Spartinivicinus marinus: one gene and its partners. The protein of the gene in region 3 interacts with the protein of the main gene of each other region in a pairwise test. Links are inferred from orthologs where the notes say so. Each region holds a gene or a part of one and is shown on either strand. Other genes may lie near its edges.

What was found.
Region 1: the proteins of ftsZ (region 3) and OQE68_RS18540 interact in binary tests that used the Escherichia coli proteins (3 or more experiments, as listed by UniProt). The link is inferred for Spartinivicinus marinus from one-to-one orthologs.
Region 2: the proteins of ftsZ (region 3) and zipA interact in binary tests that used the Escherichia coli proteins (3 or more experiments, as listed by UniProt). The link is inferred for Spartinivicinus marinus from one-to-one orthologs.
Region 4: the proteins of ftsZ (region 3) and rlmN interact in binary tests that used the Escherichia coli proteins (3 or more experiments, as listed by UniProt). The link is inferred for Spartinivicinus marinus from one-to-one orthologs.

Annotation. Positions count from the first base shown.
Region 1 is NZ_JAPJZK010000001.1:4,078,061-4,080,958, reverse strand. Bases 1-2,874 are described here. They hold OQE68_RS18540 (rod shape-determining protein), read right to left. Parts: upstream 2,020-2,874; coding sequence 982-2,019; downstream 1-981. Other genes in these bases: gatC (Asp-tRNA(Asn)/Glu-tRNA(Gln) amidotransferase subunit GatC), read left to right, coding at 2,575-2,862; mreC (rod shape-determining protein MreC), read right to left, coding at 1-798. UniProt on the Escherichia coli protein: Forms membrane-associated dynamic filaments that are essential for cell shape determination. Acts by regulating cell wall synthesis and cell elongation, and thus cell shape.
Region 2 is NZ_JAPJZK010000001.1:5,008,729-5,011,552, reverse strand. The notes cover bases 9-2,808. They hold zipA (cell division protein ZipA), read right to left. Parts: upstream 2,032-2,808; coding sequence 985-2,031; downstream 9-984. Other genes in these bases: smc (chromosome segregation protein SMC), read right to left, coding at 2,375-2,808; ligA (NAD-dependent DNA ligase LigA), read right to left, coding at 9-902. In the rest of the region: more of ligA, read right to left, coding at 1-8; more of smc, read right to left, coding at 2,809-2,824. UniProt on the Escherichia coli protein: Essential cell division protein that stabilizes the FtsZ protofilaments by cross-linking them and that serves as a cytoplasmic membrane anchor for the Z ring.
Region 3 is NZ_JAPJZK010000001.1:4,271,436-4,274,383, reverse strand. What follows is about bases 15-2,938. They hold ftsZ (cell division protein FtsZ), read right to left. Parts: upstream 2,097-2,938; coding sequence 933-2,096; downstream 15-932. Other genes in these bases: ftsA (cell division protein FtsA), read right to left, coding at 2,165-2,938; lpxC (UDP-3-O-acyl-N-acetylglucosamine deacetylase), read right to left, coding at 15-826. Outside these bases: more of lpxC, read right to left, coding at 1-14; more of ftsA, read right to left, coding at 2,939-2,948. UniProt on the Escherichia coli protein: Essential cell division protein that forms a contractile ring structure (Z ring) at the future cell division site. The regulation of the ring assembly controls the timing and the location of cell division.
Region 4 is NZ_JAPJZK010000001.1:1,049,367-1,052,382, reverse strand. The notes cover bases 11-3,002. They hold rlmN (dual-specificity RNA methyltransferase RlmN), read left to right. Parts: upstream 11-931; coding sequence 932-2,074; downstream 2,075-3,002. Other genes in these bases: OQE68_RS04945 (RodZ domain-containing protein), read left to right, coding at 2,881-3,002; pilW (type IV pilus biogenesis/stability protein PilW), read left to right, coding at 2,034-2,891; ndk (nucleoside-diphosphate kinase), read left to right, coding at 387-818; iscX (Fe-S cluster assembly protein IscX), read left to right, coding at 90-290; fdx (ISC system 2Fe-2S type ferredoxin), read left to right, coding at 11-75. Also shown: more of fdx, read left to right, coding at 1-10; more of OQE68_RS04945, read left to right, coding at 3,003-3,016.

The DNA of each region.
Region 1 (2,898 bases), 190 kb from region 3 along the record:
AGAAGGTCTTACTTTGATGATGGCAAAAGGTTTGCCAGGGTCGTGGATAACCTGGATCACTTTACCCACTGGATAGCCTACCGGAAAACGCTGCCCTAGGCCTGAACTGACTAGAATATCACCTTCACGGATATCAGCAGTATCCGGCACATGGCGTAGTAGCAGCTCATCCAATTTACCTGTGCCTGCAGCAATGGCACGAGCACCGTTACGATTCACTTGAACAGGCACACTATGATTAGCATCGGTAATAAGCAGAATACGGCTGGAAAAAGGGCTGACGGAAATAACTTGCCCCATCAAACCACTGGCATCCAGTAAAGGCTGTCCAACAAAAACTCCATCTGTCGAGCCTTTATTAACAATAACCTGGTGAGCATAAGGGTCGGGATCTACCCCCACTAGCTCCGCAATCAGAACTCGCTCATCAAGGAGTTTTGAGGAATTCAGTAATTCTCGTAAACGGATATTTTGTGCCGTGAGTGCCGCGAGCTTCTGAAGGCGACGCTCCAGTAGCAAGTTTTTCGCTTCTAACTTCGCGTTTTCTAAAATAAGTTCTTTGCGAGTTTTCAGGGCGTCATCAGCCATCCCCCACATTTGTGCAGGAAGATCAGCCACCCACTGCACAGGTGTAGCGACTACGGTCAGCCAGGCTCTCACTTTGTTAAGGCCATTGTCCAGGCCATCAAACCGCTGCTCAGAAAGCATCAAGCCTAATGACAACACAATAAAAAACAGCAGCTGTGCGGTGAGAGATTGTTGCTTAGAAAATATTCGCTTAATTGGTGACTCCCACATTTTGTCTTTTAACTACATTGGAGACTGTTACCTTAAAAAGCCAATACCTTTAATTAAGAATTAAGCTACAACAGTCTCCTACCTACTGAATAGGTTGCAAGACCATAAAAAAATCTGTCTTGCAATGTTGAATACCTTATCAATTAGACTCACTTAAGCTCTAGTAAGTCCTATTGGTTTTGACTACTCAGTAGATAAAAGATCAAATGCATGGCGTTCCATTATTTCTAGTGCTCGTCCTCCCCCTCGGGCCACACAGGTCAGAGGATCTTCAGCCACCACCACAGGCAACCCAGTTTCTTCACTCAGCAGGCGCTCCAAACCTTTTAGTAACGCACCACCGCCTGTCAGAACCATACCTCGCTCTGCAATGTCGGAAGCGAGTTCAGGTGGTGATTGCTCTAGTGCACTTTTCACTGACTGCACAATGGCTGCTAAAGATTCCTGAAGTGCTTCCAGAATCTCATTACTATTAAGGGTAAAACTGCGAGGTACCCCTTCTGCCAGATTACGGCCTCTTACATCAATTTCGCGCAGTTCATCACCTGGGTAGGCACAGGCAATTTCTTGTTTAATTCTTTCTGCCGTGGCATCACCGATCAGGCTGCCATAGTTACGACGAACATAAGTGACTATGGCTTCATCAAAGCGGTCACCCCCCACCCGGACTGACTCCGAATAAACAATCCCGCTTAGCGAAATAATAGCTATTTCAGTGGTTCCCCCACCGATATCCACAACCATTGAGCCATGGGCTTCTTCAACAGGTAGGCCAGCACCAATGGCTGCAGCCATTGGTTCTTCTATTAAATACACTTCACGAGCACCCGCACCTAGCGCTGACTCACGAATGGCCCGCCGCTCAACTTGAGTCGACTTGCAAGGCACACATACCAACACCCGTGGGCTTGGCTGAATAAAACTGTTTTCGTGTACCTTATTAATAAAATGCTGGAGCATTTTTTCAGTGACACTAAAGTCAGCGATCACTCCGTCTTTCATAGGCCGGATAGCTGTGATATTACCAGGGGTTCTACCCAGCATTCGCTTCGCCTCAGTACCCACTGCGGCAACCGTTTTCTGACTACCATGATGACGAATAGCCACCACCGAAGGTTCGTTTAACACGATCCCTTTATCTCTAACATAAATCAGGGTATTAGCAGTACCTAAGTCAATTGACAGGTCACTTGAAAAAAATCCCCGTAGTTTCTTGAGCATGCGTGGTATTCTTCCCAACAAACAAAGAATGTGAATATGGTTGCAGTGTTTTACACAAGCGCATTGATTAGCTGTAACTTAATAATAAAGATCAGTGCAACCGGCCAACAAAACAGTTTACGCTTTATATCTAAACTTGCTATCTACCTAATCTCAGCCACCTTTTAATAAGCTGACTCTCAGTAAAAAGCACCTAACTAATAAGTCAAATAAATAAGATTGACTGTGGTTTTTATTCATAATCTTGCAAATTGCTGCAAACTCTAACAACCGCGCTTACATAGAGCAAGTTAAGAAGCTATCTCATAGTAAACTATTATACCCTTAGTTAAGGGCAAGCCTGTCAGTTAACACCAACTTCGTTACTTGCTACAGCCATAACTAATGCATTGTGTCTTACTTATACTGTAGTCTAACCTTTTAATTGATTGACAAAAATCTGTCTTCTATTTCTATTTTTTTATTTACTATCTCTCGTTCAATCACTCACAAGCGCTTGAGATTGTCACTGCAAACCCCTACATTTGCAGTTTGGCTTTTAGTTGGAGAGCACCCATGGCCCTTGATCAAACCGATGTTGAAAAAATAGCCCACCTGGCACGCATTGCTATCGACCAGCAAGATATTGCCAATACTACTGAAGGGTTAACCCAAATTTTAACCATGATCGACCAAATGCAGGCTGCTGATACTGATAATGTAGAGCCTTTGGCTCACCCACTGGAGATGGAACAACGGCTGCGCGCAGATGCAGTCACCGAAACCAACCAGCGGGAAACCTTTCAGGCCATTGCCCCTGCTACTGAAAACGGCTTGTATTTGGTACCTAAGGTTATTGAGTAATCAAGTCCGTCAGCAAAAACTATCACCTTGCCGCAC
Region 2 (2,824 bases), 740 kb from region 3 along the record:
TGCTGCTGAGCAAGTGAGTTCACTTTATACACAATGCCATCAATTTCATACGGCAACTGTTCCCTTTTTTGCTCAAGCTGGGTGTAATAATCTTGGGCTTCAACGACACCAGTCACTACTTTAATTTCTGCATTCAGTTTAAATCCCCACTTACCCAGCAGAGCCAGTACTTCATTATGATTATCCGGCAGATCGCCACCTTCGATAATACCGACGCCATAACAGCACATTTCCAACGGGCGGTTAGCGGTAATACTTGAATCAAGCTGACGTAAACTACCTGCAGCTGCATTACGTGGGTTAACAAAGGTTTTTTCACCTTTTTCTGTCGCTATTGCATTTAAGGCTTCAAACCCCGCTTTGGGCATATAGACTTCACCACGTACTTCTATTCGGTCAGGTATTTGATCACTCATTAGTTGTAATGGTATAGAAGGTATGGTCCGAATATTTAGCGTAATATCTTCACCAGTATTGCCATCCCCTCGAGTTGCCGCTCTTACCAGCACTCCTCTTTCATAAAGCAGGCTGACAGCAATACCATCAAGCTTAGGTTCACAGGTGTACTCAATTGAAGTATCAGTTTTCAATCGGTCTTGAAGTCGTCGCTCAAAATCAGCTAATTCTTGTTCATTAAATGCATTATCCAATGACAACATGGGAAGTTCATGCACCACTTCATTAAACCCAGCCAGTGGGGCAGCACCCACTCGTTGCGTAGGTGATGAGGGAGTGACAAGTTCTGGGTATTGCCGTTCTAAGCTTTGTAATTCCCGTAGCAAGCGGTCATATTCGGCATCAGTGACAAGCGGATCATCTTTAACGTAATAGTAATAATTGTGCTCATTAATAGTCTTTCTTAACTGTTCAACTTGTTGTTTAACTGCACTTGATGCTGACATTTATTTCCCCAACAATCAGCTAAAAAACGTCAGGCCTGCAAAGCAGGCCTGATATCATAGAAGTTAGTATGAAAAAAAGAGTTTATTGAACGGACTGTTTTCTAACCAGGACACGACGTTCGTAGTCCATAATGCGCTGGCGACAGTGCTCTAGGGTTTGCTGTGTCATCACACTGTGCTGCTCATCTTTCAACTCACCTTGCAATGAGCGGGACAAATAGTAAGCCGCCATCGCCATTTCCTCAAAGGCTTTCATTGGCTCTGGAGGCCCAGGCAAACTCATGAATAAGCTTACTACTGATGTTTGCAACCGCTCCATAGAAGCTAAATCAAAGTAGCCTGGTTCTACGCCATTAGCTGCACTGAATAAAACACAACCATTACCATCAGGCTGTTCATGACGATGGAAAATTTGCATCTCACCAAACTTGAGACCATTTGCCAATAATGCATGCAGCAGCTCACTACCAACAAACCCTTCTTCAGTTTTTGCAACAACATTAATAATGATCACTTCCTCAGCAGCAGCCCGATTGGACTGATCCATCACTGTGGTAGCAGGCTCTTGTTTAACGGTTTTTACTGGCGCTCGTTTGGTGGTTTTCTGTTTACTGGTACTTTTATTGATAACACGAGCAGCCGTAGGCTTAGTCACAGGTGTTGTATAGTGATCAGTCTTATCAGCTATTAACACATCATCATCCACCTCAGCATCAGAAGTAATTATAGGCTTAGCCGTTGACGCTCTTTTATTTATTACTGAGTTATTACTAGCCCCTGATACCTTAGCTGTTTTATATTGCTGTAGTGGTGTCACTTTATCTGTTTTTTCTGCAGCCACTGGCGTATTGATCAGTGGTGGCTCTGGTGCCACGGTTTCTTCAGCCACGGTGGGCACTTCATCATCCAGTATCACTGGCTGACCTGCTTGAGCTATAACACGAGCTCCCCCGTTGGGTAACTCACTATTAAAATCATCAACGTCATTTTGTAACCCAGCTCCCATTCCTAAAGACAAATCTCTAGCACGACGCCGGTTAATTTTCATCCGACGATAACCATCAAATAAAATACCGGCTATCACAATCATGCCGATAATAATTAACGATTCTCGTAACCCGATATCCATTGTGTTTGTCAACCTTATTACTAATTAGGCTATCATAACCCTACTCAGCCACTTCTTGGCACAACCGTCAGATATTTTTGTGAAAGCTTTGATAAATAAACACTGCTAACACAAAACATTGAACCATCGACCTCCAGCTTATGAGCGGTTACAACAGACTTTAACTTGCGCTTGTTGTTTGCTATACGACAATTTACAGCAACAATCTAGAGCGGCAATGCTTCTTACGTCTTACAATAATTATGGTGCATATTTTTCAAGCCGTGCAATATTTAGCCGCTTTTTAGCCATAAATTTTTATCTAAGACTTACGCGCAACCTGTTTCCTATTCATTGCTTGATTCTAGTTTGCTGCCAGTGCAGCTGCTGCTTCTACATCAACGGCTACCAAACGAGATACACCAGGCTCTTGCATGGTTACCCCCATTAATTGGCTGGCAGCTTCCATCGCTATTTTATTATGGGTAATGTAAATAAATTGTACTGATTTAGACATTTCCGTCACCATGCGAGCATAGCGTCCCACATTAGCATCATCTAACGGTGCATCAACTTCATCCAACATACAAAATGGCGCAGGATTTAACTGGAAAATCGAAAACACTAACGCGATGGCTGTTAATGCTTTCTCACCACCTGACAGCAAATGAATCGTGCTGTTTTTCTTACCTGGAGGTCTGGCCATTATCGCCACACCCGTATCTAATAAATCCTCACCTGTTAGTTCTAAATAAGCACTTCCGCCGCCAAACACCTTCGGGAAAAGGGTTTGTAACCCATTATTGACCTTATC
Region 3 (2,948 bases):
TTAAGGCACGTAATACTTTATTATTTAAAGCATGCCCAGATTTAACCGCACGGTACTCACCAATTAAGCTATTACCTAGTAAGTACAAATCACCAATGGCATCAAGCATTTTATGTCTGACAAACTCGTCATCATAACGCAAACCATCTTCATTCAGTATCCGATAGTCATCAACAACTATGGCATTGTCAACACTACCACCAAGCGCTAAGTTTTTAGACCGGAGATATTCAATATCTCGCATAAAACCAAAAGTTCTTGCGCGACTGACTTCTTTCACGAAGGAGGTGCTGGAAAAATCAACAGAAGCTGTTTGGATATTGCCTTTAAAGACAGGGTGGTCAAAATCAATCGTAAAGGTCACTTTAAAGCCATCAAAAGGTAAGAAGGTTGCTACCTTGTCACCCTCTTTATAGGTAACCTCTTTTTTAATTCGAATAAACTTCTTTGCTGTGTTTTGCTCTTCAATCCCTGCAGATTGAATTAAGAAAACAAAAGGCCCTGCACTGCCATCCATGATAGGTACTTCATGGGAGCTTACTTCTACATAGGCATTGTCAATGCCGAGGCCTGCCATTGCTGAAAGCAAATGCTCAACAGTGTCTACTCTAATGCCATCATTATTCATTAATGATGTACATAAAGTAGTGTCACCAACAAAGCTTGCTTTTGCGGGTATTTCTACAACCGGATCTAAGTCTGTCCGACAAAAAACGATTCCCGTATCTACAGGAGCTGGCTTCAATGTCAAGTAGACTTTTTCTCCCGAATGTAGACCTACTCCCGTAGCACGGATAATGTTTTTTAAAGTTCTTTGTCTAATCATATATGTACGCCGTCTTGATCAAATCCTGCCAGAAGGCAAACAATTGACCGGCGATTGTATCAAAAGCTGCACATTACACAAATGGTAAGTGAACTTTTTTAATACCCTAGTCAGCTTGCCTTCTTAAAAATGCAGGTATATCCAAGTAATCCATATTGTCTGTACTACGAGTCCGTTCCGGCTGGACAACTTGGTTGCCTGTTCCGGCGGCAGCTTGTTTTCTCATGACTGTAGGGCGATCTAATTTATTGTAGTCTAAAGTACCATCGCTTTTGGTATTATCGACTACTTTAACAGGTGCATCTGCTGCATCATTCGCCCCTAACCCTGTTGCTACCACGGTGACTCGTAACTCATCAGACATATCAGGGTCAATTACGGTGCCAACCACTACGGTAGCATTTTCTGAAGCAAACTGCTCTACAGTATTACCCACTTCTGAGAACTCGCCCAAAGAAAGATCTAATCCTGCTGTAATATTAACCAGTATTCCACGAGCGCCGTGTAAATTTACATCCTCTAAAAGTGGGCTGCGAATTGCCACTTCAGCTGCTTCTACTGCTCGATTAGAACCTGTCGCAGAACCTGTTCCCATCATTGCCATGCCCATTTCAGACATTACTGTGCGTACATCTGCAAAATCAACGTTAATCATTCCCGGACGAATAATTAGATCAGCAATACCTTGCACTGCACCAAGTAATACATCATTTGCCGCACTAAATGCTGATAATAAACTGGCATCTTTTCCTAACACAGGTAGCAATTTTTCATTAGGGATTGTGATTAAAGAATCAACATTTTCTGCTAATTCTTTGATCCCTTCATCAGCCACAATCATCCGCTTACGTCCTTCAAAAGGGAATGGCCTAGTGACGACTGCCACGGTTAAAATACCCATTTCTTTAGCAACTTGCGCAACAACTGGAGCTGCACCTGTACCTGTACCACCACCCATACCGGCTGTGATAAATACCATATCAGCGCCATTTAGCACTTCTTCAATGCGCTCGCGATCTTCAAGTGCCGCTTCACGGCCAACGTCAGGATTAGCGCCTGCACCCAATCCTTTAGTCACACCAGTTCCTAATTGCAGAACCGTTTTTGCCGCCAAGTTTTTTAACGCTTGTGCATCTGTATTCGCACAGATAAAATCAACACCATCGACGTGCTTATTTAACATGTGGTTGACAGCATTGCCACCTCCGCCGCCCACACCGACAACTTTAATGACCGCGTTTTGCGGCACATTATCAACCAACTCAAACATAACCCTCTCCTTTCTCTCAACTATCTACTACTATTCAATTTAATTTGTATTATTTATCGTTACTCCTGTTAAAAGTTTCCTTGAAACCAATGTTTCATCCGGCTAAAGATATTTACTTTAGCGGCAGATCTTACAGGCATGGCAACACTACCTTCTTTTTGATGCTGTAACCCATAATGTAACAACCCGACACCTGTCGAGAAGATAGGATTTTTTACCACATCAGAAAGTCCTTTAATATCCGTAGGCATGCCTAACCTAACGGGCATATGAAAAATTTCTTCAGCCAACTCCACAACACCCTCCATTTTGGCAGTACCGCCAGTCAAAACGATGCCAGCAGGAATCAGCTCTTCAAAACCACTACGTCTAAGCGCCCCTTGCACTAGGGTAAATAATTCTTCGTAACGGGGCTCAACCACTTCTGCCAGTGCTTGTCTTGATAAATCCCGTGGTGGGCGGTCACCCACACTAGGTACTTTTATTAACTCTTCTGCCCTTGCTAACTGAGTAAGTGCACAAGCGTATTTAATTTTAATTTCTTCCGCATGCTGAGTAGGCGTGCGAAGCGCCATCGCGATGTCATTCGTTACTTGGTCACCAGCAATAGGGATTACTTCAGTATGCCGAATCGAGCCACTAGTAAATACGGCAATATCTGTGGTTCCTCCACCAATATCTACCAGACAAACCCCTAGCTCTTTTTCATCTTCAGTTAGCACTGAGTAACTAGAAGCCAGCTGTTCCAAAATAATATCTTCTACCTCTAAATTGCAGCGCTTGACACATTTTTCAATATTTTGTGCTGCATTCACTGCGCAGGTAACCAGATGAACTTTTGCTTCCAGCCGA
Region 4 (3,016 bases), 3.2 Mb from region 3 along the record:
GCTTTGGTTGCTGAGCAAGACTTGGTGGTGGAAATTCCAAAATATACTATTAATCAGGTTTCTGAGCGTCATTAGGCGAGGTGAGGGATATGAGCTTAAAGTGGACTGATGTTCAAGAGATAGCCATTGAGCTGGCTGAGCGTCACGAAGAGGTCGACCCTCGTTATGTTAACTTTGTTGACTTACGCAACTGGGTGGTGGCTTTAGAAGAGTTTAATGATGATCCATCCCATTGTGGTGAAAAAATCCTTGAAGCAATACAAATGGCCTGGATTGAAGAAGCTGATTAACAGACTGTCCCTAGCAGGTGCATTTTCCCTAAACCCGCGTATAATTCGCGGGTTTAATTTATTCAAAATAACTTTTTTAACTTGGAGAAGTGATCAATGGCTGTTGAACGCACTTTATCAATTATCAAACCAGATGCTGTTGCTAAAAATGTAATTGGCCAAATTTATAGTCGTTTTGAACAAGCTGGCTTGAAAATCGTTGCAGCAAAAATGTTGCATCTTTCTCAAGAAAAAGCAGAAGGCTTTTATGCTGAGCACAAAGAGCGCCCTTTCTTTAAAGATTTGGTTGCTTTCATGACGTCTGGCCCTGTAGTTGTTTCTGTTTTAGACGGTGAAAATGCTGTTATTGCTCATCGTGACTTAATGGGTGCGACTAACCCTAAAGAAGCGGCTGCGGGTACTATTCGCGCTGATTTTGCTGAAACAATTGATGAAAATGCGGTGCATGGCTCTGATTCTCCTGAGTCAGCAGCCCGTGAGGTTGCTTATTTCTTTGCTGATGAAGAAGTTTGCCCTCGCACTCGCTAAAAACTAAAGCTATTGTGCAGGCAAAAATAGAGGAGCCTTGTTTTTGCTTGCACTTATAACACTGCTCTAAAAGCAGGGTGAGTTAATGTTGTCTGCGTTGAAAGGTGAAGAAGATGACCAGTGTTGTTGCTAAAACCAATCTGCTAGGTTTAACCAAGCCTAAATTAGAGGCTTTTTTTGAGTCGATTGGTGAGAAAAAATTTCGAGCAACTCAAGTCATGAAGTGGATTCATCATTATGGCGTGGACAACTTTCAGGAGATGACTAACTTAGGGAAGTCACTCCGTGAAAAGTTGGCAGAACTGGCTGAAATTAAAGGGCCAGAAGTTGTTAGCCAGCACTTTTCTGAAGATGGAACGCGTAAGTGGGTTGTTAGGGTTGCTAGTGGTAGTTGTGTCGAAGCTGTTTTTATTCCTGAGCGTGGTCGTGGCACCTTATGTGTTTCTTCGCAAGCAGGCTGTGCCTTGGACTGTAGTTTTTGCTCAACAGGTAAGCAAGGCTTTAACTCAGATTTAACAGCATCAGAAATTATTGGCCAAGTATGGATTGCAGCCAAGTCATTTAACAGTGTGCCTCATAAAGAGGATAGAGCTGTTACCAACGTTGTTATGATGGGAATGGGCGAGCCACTGCTTAATTTTGACAATGTAGTAGATGCCATGAACCTTATGATGGATGACTTGGGTTATGGTATTTCCAAACGACGAGTCACATTAAGTACATCTGGTGTGGTACCTGCGTTGAAAAAACTAGCCGATGTAACAGATGTCTCTTTAGCACTTTCGTTACATGCACCAAATAATGAACTTCGTAATGAGCTGGTGCCTCTAAATAAAAAATACCCCCTTGAAGTACTTCTACCCACTTGTATGGAATATATGTCAAGATTAAGCGACAAGCGGCGTATTACAATTGAGTATACTTTAATTAAAGGTATTAATGATCAGCCTGAGCATGCTAAACAATTGATTAAGCTGCTAAGAGATATTCCTTGTAAAATTAACTTGATACCTTTTAATCCGTTTGCTTTGTCGGATTATCAAAGGCCAAGTAATAACGCCATCAGGGTATTTCAGCAACAGCTTCTAGATGCAGGTTACAATACTACGGTAAGGCGTACCCGGGGCGATGATATTGATGCGGCCTGTGGGCAGCTGGCGGGGCAAGTGAATGACAAAACCCGCCGTAGTGAGCGCTATCGTGATAAGTTGTTGAATGTTAAGCAGTTGGCATCAGAACAAGCTAGACCACTTTAATTATCAGCTAACTACTTTTTTGTTTCTAATGGGGGCTATGGTGACTAATAAAAGAACAACCATTTGGGTAATGTTAGGTTGTATGTTGCTTCTCCTGCAAACGGGTTGTGTTACAACAGCGCCGAATGGCAAAGAAATTGATGAAGATAAAGTTGTAACTGCACAAATTCGCCTAGCTAAAGCTTATATTCGAGAAGGGCAGGCAGGCTTAGCACGTAAACCACTGGAGAAAGCGCTTGATTATGATAGCCGCTCAGGTGAGGCTTATTCCGTGCTGGCTATGGTTAATCAACTGGAAGGTGAGAATGAGCTAGCTGAAAAAAGTTTTCGTAAAGCCATTCGATATAGTGATGAGCCCTCTGATGTACACAACAACTATGGTGCTTTTTTATACGCACAGAGTCGTTATGAAGAAGCATTAAAACAGTTGGATAAGGCAGCCTCTAATGTGCATTACCCTAAACGTAGCTATTCCTATCAAAGTATGGGGCTTGTAGCGCTTAAACTGGGCAAAAAGGAAGAGGCAAAGGAATACTTTGAAAAAGGACTTCGACTAAATAATAGGCTTCATAAGGCTCACCTTGAGCTGGCTGACATACTTTTTCAAGAGCAAAAATATATACCAGCAAAGAGCCATTATGAGCGATTTAAACAACTAGCCCGCCAAAATGCGCGCTCTTTATGGCTTGGGGTGAAAATTGCCAAAGTCTTTGAAAATAATGATGTAGTTGCCAGTTATGGCTTAATGCTGAAAAAGATGTATCCTGGCTCAGAAGAGCTAAAGCAGTACCAGGGTTTATTAACGAATGAAGAGTGAAAATATCAAACCACTGGAGTCATATCAGGATCATATTACTCCAGGGGAAATGCTAGCTCAGCAACGGCAGAATCTTGGTGTTGGGCAAGATGAAGTTGCTGATAATCTGAAAATCAGTGTTGACT